DNA from 2 places in the Pelosinus sp. sgz500959 genome. Region 2 is predicted to be linked to the other one. Evidence: riboswitches for the same ligand, from Rfam matches in the RefSeq annotation. Region 2 holds a riboswitch; the other holds the start of a gene.
What was found. Region 2 has a riboswitch for cyclic di-GMP ahead of ACAN52_RS20555 (methyl-accepting chemotaxis protein). Riboswitches for the same ligand answer to the same signal wherever they lie in the genome.

Region 1 (3,170 bases), on a different contig from region 2:
TTTCCCATAAGATGTTTTGGTGCAATTTCTCTATCAAAAGCAACTGCAGCACGCTTCTCAATTGTAATAGCCCCTACAGGACAATTAGGCAAGCACTTTCCAAGACCGTCACAGTATGCATCCGATAGCAACTTTGCTTTTCCATCAATGAGTTGTAAGGCTCCCTCTTGACAAGCCGAGGTACAAAGCCCACAGCCAACACATTTTTCTTCATCTATTTTCACAATTTCTCGTAACATAACATTTCCTCCAGTGCAATATATCTTGTATTTCTATCTCATTGTAATACAATATAATAAAAAAAACGGTATCCTTGGCTACCAAAAACAAGGTGGAGATAAATTTGTGTAATAATCTTGGCAAGATCCTGATGGGATCCCCCTTATTTGACAGTATTTCAGCAAATGAATTAGAAAGTATGATTCATTGCCTACAACCTAAAGTCTATACGTATAAGAAAAATAGTTATATTACGATTGGCGGTGAGCCTTTTACAGGATTAGGTGTTTTACTTACGGGGGAAGCCGTTGTTATAAAAGAAAATGTAGCTGGTAGCCGGAATGTGATGACGACGCTAAGAGCTGGTCATATTTTTGGCGAAATGATTGCATTTTCAAGCAAGAAAATTTGGCCTGCAAGCGTATTTGCTCAAACCCCTTGTTCTGTCATATTTTTGGCTCCTGATAAAATTGCAGGCAGTTGTGCCAATACTTGCACAGGCCACACGCAACTTATAAAAAATATGTTATCAATACTATCGGAAAAAGCTCTTTTACTAAATCGAAAAGTCGAATACCTTACAATCAGCAGTATGCGAGGAAAGATAAGTACCTATCTTCTAGAACAGTGTCGATTAGCAGAGAAACAGGTTTTTAATCTCTCCTTAAGTCGTAATGATTTAGCCGATTTTCTAAACGTCTCTAGAACAGCTTTATCAAGAGAAATGGGGCGTATGAGAGATGAAGGTCTTATTGAATTTTATCGTACATCAATAAAAATTCATGACCTTGAAACCTTAAAGAAGATTGCCGACTCATAAAATATTTTTTTCGACATATCTAAGACTTTTGTCCTATATTTCTGGGTTAAAAGTCTTGACTATTTGTGACATTAGTTGTAACATTATAGCAATAATTGAATTATTTCGGCAAACTTATCAAAAGATGAGGACGCAAAACTATGGGTCTAAGGATGTAATATCTATGATTGCCAGGTTGCCATTTATAGGATTTCCTAGGATGCGCAACAGGCAAAATGCCTGTTTTTTTTATTTCTATTGTGATGAAAATCCATATACAATCGATCAATGATGATAAAGGTGGTATTTTTATGAATATCGATATAAGATCTTGGTCATATAAGAAACTAGGCGAGATTTTTGACAAAGACATCTTAATAAAAGCATTCACTAACTATAAGCATCATTTTGAAATTTTTGACGAAGAATCTACAAAATGCATAGAAGTTCAACCTAAAAAAATGGGTATCGTCATTCCTTTTGATCAGAAAAAGAATGCTTCCCATCCATATAGTATGCTGAATGATACGATTATGAAATTCATTATTACAAGCATTTTCGCAATTTTGTTGATCAATATACTAAACATTTCCTTTAGCAATGCCGAAAAACCCACTGTAAATTACGTGAATATACAAGTATCCAGTGGCGATACGGTATGGAGTATTGCATCACGGTACGCTTCAGATAAAGAAGATATACGAGAATTGGTCTATACAATCAAGACAATAAACGACCTCAATCATAGTGCATCCATTTATGCAGGGCAAACCTTAAAAGTGCCTACTAATGCTAGTAGTAAAGGAGAATTCAGAATCTCCACAAATAATTTTAAAAATGAATTCTAAAAATCTCCAATTTAAGATTTAAAAATGATCTAAAACTCCTGCAAAAAATCTCATTAGAATTTTTGCAGGAGTTTCTGCCGTTATTATTCAATAATACGCCAAGAACTGCTTAGGTGTAGCCACCAGCAAAACGATTCATTCTTTTAAAGCAGCTGGCCCTAAAAGAGTTTTTAAGGGAAAATGAAATGATAGCAACAGATTGCTGATTGCTATCATTTCAAAAAACTATGTACTTTTTTCATGAAGTGTCAATGCATAATCAAGAGGCAGGGTTTCCATTACAGCCTTATACCAATTAGGAGTGGAGGTTAGTGTACGTAAGTCTGCTGTTTTAAGATAGCCTTTGCATGTCAGACAGACTGTAGCCGACCATCCAGGGAATTCCTCAGCAGTTACAATTTTTAGTTTCTCAGGATTTTCCTCATTACAAAAAGCGCAGCCAATACGTTTATATCTCCATTGTGTCAGACAGGCCCCGCACACTAACAAACGTTTTCCTTGCCCTTTTTCCAGACAAGCAAAGGCGGGGCTATCTCCACATACTGGGCACTCTTTATTATCCCAACTTGCTAAAGAGACAACATCCGTCACCAACTTAGCCATTTTCTCTAAGGCTATTCTACAGGATAAATGTACATAAATATCACCATTTTCGGGCAGAATACCAATCTGTTGCCAGTCTGGATGAATCGACTGCTGATCTAAATATCGCAATACTAATTGTTCTGCCTGAATAGTGGGCAATATTTTTTTTTCACGATCGCTGATCACTTCAATGACCAAACAAACTGCTGCGTTAAGAGGAAATTCATTTTCTCTTAACGCTGACTCATCGTTTGCCAATCGTGTTTGCCATAAATTCTGCAGTACATCATCGGCAGGAACCATATCAATCTGGGCAATATGCTCTTCAAGAAACTCCAAAATCTCAGTAAATTCTTTTTTATTGATCACTTTTTTTCTCCTTTTGCGTCATTTCTCGATACCATTTCCCATGATGTAACTTCGCAAAAGAACGTGATACTGTACCACTCAACATCCCGTTAATCGCTTCTTTTGATCCTGGATGCAGCAAGCCAAGGTACATATGAGCAACAATAACAGCCATCATCAAAAATGCGGCAATATCGTGCACAGGATACGCCCAGCGGATAATCCCAAGGGGAATGGAATCAGCATACCACATCATGAAACCAGTGATCGTTAATATCCCACCATCAATCAAGATCAGTAAGGAATTGACTTTTTCACCAGAATTAAACCGACCTTGCTCTGGCAAATTGGCATGACCGCCCAAAAACTCT
Region 2 (3,170 bases):
TGGGCAAGGGAATACCCCATAGGCTTATCGGTGATTGTGTTCGTTTACGACAAGTACTTTCCAACTTAGTCGGTAATGGCGTTAAATTTACATCACATGGTCAAATCGTAATCGATGTTGATATTGAGAAAAAATATAATAATAAAGTGAATTTAAAGTTTGTGGTCACTGATACTGGAATTGGAATTGCTGATGAAAAACTTAATAAATTATTTAAAAGATTCAGTCAAATCGATGATTCTCATACGAAACAATTTGGTGGAACGGGACTTGGACTTGCGATTTCTCAAAAACTAATTGAACTTATGAATGGAGAAATAGGGGTAAAAAGTAAGGAGGGAGTAGGAAGTAGTTTCTTTTTTACAGCCGAATTTGGAATGGATGATGAATTTGAAGTGGGTAAGCAAGCTGTTGTCCGGCGCGAACTTATTCAGTCTAAAAATTTAAAACCTAAAATGGTATTACTTGCTGAAGATGATGGAGTAAGTAGAAATGTGGTAACGATACTATTAGAAAAAAATGATTTTAATGTTATTGTAGTGGAAAATGGTAAGGAAGCGATAGAGGTATTTGAAAAAGAGGATATTGATATCATTTTAATGGATATCAATATGCCGTATTTGGATGGTTATTCTGCAACAGCTATAATTAGAGAAAAGGAGAACGCGATGAAACTTTTTCATACGCCAATTATAGCAATGACGGCGTATGCATTAAAAGGGGATCGGGAAAAATGCCTGGCAGCTGGCATGGATGATTATATTTCCAAACCGATTGATTTAGATAAGTTTATTGAATTAATTGATAAGTGGCTCGAGAAGTAGACAAAATTTAACTTGTGGATAAGAATAGTATGAATTTAGGATATCGTAGTTTAACATTTACAATATCCGTGGATTTGTATCGTCTTTCTCTTGATTGACTATATATGTAATATGGTGTAATATAATGTAATAAAAAAATAACATATTTGGGCAAACCTGTCGAAAGTCAGGGACGCAAAGCCATGGGTCTAAGGGATTTAAAAATCTATGATTGCCAGGTTGCTTCCAATTTTTAATTGCAAGTAGCATTTTCGGTATGAGATGCTACTTTTTTTTATTTATAATGAGGGTATAATTTGTTTTTAACAAAGGAGATTTTTTACAATATGAAATGGATTACTAGCTTAAAGACAATTACTAAGATAGATAGGAGTAGTATTCAGTTTCAACTAGTAGTTGGGATTGCGGTTAGTTTGGTCGTCAGCGCCTTTTTTATTTCTGGATTTGCAGTATATACTACCCAATCTTATTTACAGAAAGATGCTTGCGAGAACGTGGATGAGCGTTACCGTGGTATGATAGAAATGTTTGATATTTATAAGGCCAATGCCCTCGGGCATGCTAGTGCTCTTTCGAGGAATCAGCAGATCATCGACGCTGCCAAACGGCGTGATGCTCAGGCGCTGTTTGCCATGACCACGCCGCTGATGCGGGAAAGCAAACTAGATTACATGCTCATCACCGATCCTAGAGGTTTTGTCATAATGCGGACTCACGAACCGGGGAAAATCCCCAAGGCCGATGATAACATCGCCAATCAGGTCAATGTATCCCAGGCTATCTCCGGAAAATCCTTTGTAGGCATTGAGGAAGGGAAAGTAGTCAAGCTTTCGGTGCGAGCAGGGGCACCGTTGTACGATGAAACAGGGGCTTTAGTCGGGGTTATTTCCACCGGCTATGTCATCAGTCAAAATGAGATTGTTGACCAAGCAAAAAAAATGTTTAGGGCTGAATTTACGTTGTTTTTAGAGAATGATAGAGTGGCAACGACGATTACAGGTGCGGACGGAAATCGGTTGAGTGGCACCCCCCTTGACAATTCGGCTATCATTCAGACCGTATTAAAAGAAGGAAAGGTATATGTCGGCACTAACGAAATCCAAGGAAAAAACTACACTTCTGCCTATGGACCGCTTGTGGGAGCCAATGGCAAAGTGATCGGCATGATCTTTAGTGGCATCCCCACGACTCTTATGGAAAAAGTCACCCAGACAATCATCGCCCAAATTATCGGGGTTTCAACCTTTGTGCTCATTATAGTCATTATTATTGCTACAATCTTTTTAGGGCGTCTATTAAAGCCGCTTCAATTGATATTAGGGAAAATAAGAGAAGTTGCAGAGGGGAATCTTGCTGTATCGTCGCTTGACATCCAGAGACGCGACGAGATCGGCAGATTAGCTGCGGGTTTTAATACTATGCTGGAAAATTTGCGACAACTAATCCGCAGTGTAGTCGATTCTTGCGCGCAAGTCGCTGCGTCGTCGGAAGAACTTACCGCTAGTGCGGAAGAATCAGCCCAGGCAGCAAATCAGGTTGCCGTGTCCATTAACAATGTGGCACATGGTGCAGAAGAACAATTAAGAGTCGCTGAAGACACATCTTCCGTGGTGCAGCAAATAGCGACTAATATTCAGCAAGCTGCTGTTAATGCCAATCAAGTATCTGAGCAATCAGCTCAGGCCGCTAATAAGGCAAAGATAGGTAATCTCTCGATCAATAAAGCGATAAATCAGATGTCTCAAATCGAGCAAACTGTTACTGCTTCGGCACAGGTAGTAACAGGATTAGGGGAAAGATCGAAGGAAATTGGTCAAATTGTAGATACTATTTCCGGTATTGCTGGTCAAACTAATTTATTGGCCTTAAATGCTGCCATCGAAGCTGCTCGAGCAGGTGAGCAAGGGCGTGGTTTTGCTGTAGTTGCAGAAGAAGTCCGCAAGCTTGCGGAGCAATCCCAAAATGCAGCCAAACAAATTGCCGCATTAATTAACGAAATTCAAGGTGATACTGAAAGAGCAGTAGTAGCCATGAACGATGGTACTCGTGAAGTTAAGCTCGGAGCTGAAGTCGTTAATGCGTCCGGAAAAGCATTCCAAGAAATCGCGGATGTCGTAACAAAAGTATCTGGTCAAACCGAAGAAATATCTGTCGCCATAGAGCAGATGGCTATTGGCAGTCAGAAGATTGTCGATTCAGTGAAACAAATTGATAATCTAAGCAAAAAGGCATCTGGAGAAGCACAGACAGTATCCGCTGCAACGGAAGAGCAATCAGCATCAATGGAGGAAATCGCCTCATCCAGCCAAGTACTAGCTCATTTAGCAATGGATCTGAACAGAGCTG

Region 1: another riboswitch for cyclic di-GMP. It lies ahead of ACAN52_RS18675 (LysM peptidoglycan-binding domain-containing protein); the one in region 2 lies ahead of ACAN52_RS20555 (methyl-accepting chemotaxis protein).

Annotation. Positions count from the first base shown of each region.
Region 1 is NZ_JBGJZL010000015.1:20,954-24,123, reverse strand. It holds gene ACAN52_RS18685 (4Fe-4S binding protein) at 1-239, opposite strand, end outside; gene ACAN52_RS18680 (Crp/Fnr family transcriptional regulator) at 344-1,039, shown strand; cyclic di-GMP riboswitch class I at 1,137-1,222, shown strand; gene ACAN52_RS18675 (LysM peptidoglycan-binding domain-containing protein) at 1,330-1,866, shown strand; gene ACAN52_RS18670 (formate dehydrogenase accessory protein FdhE) at 2,092-2,820, opposite strand; gene ACAN52_RS18665 (formate dehydrogenase subunit gamma) at 2,810-3,170, opposite strand, start outside.
Region 2 is NZ_JBGJZL010000021.1:12,835-16,004, forward strand. It holds gene ACAN52_RS20550 (ATP-binding protein) at 1-824, shown strand, start outside; cyclic di-GMP riboswitch class I at 964-1,051, shown strand; gene ACAN52_RS20555 (methyl-accepting chemotaxis protein) at 1,349-3,170, shown strand, end outside.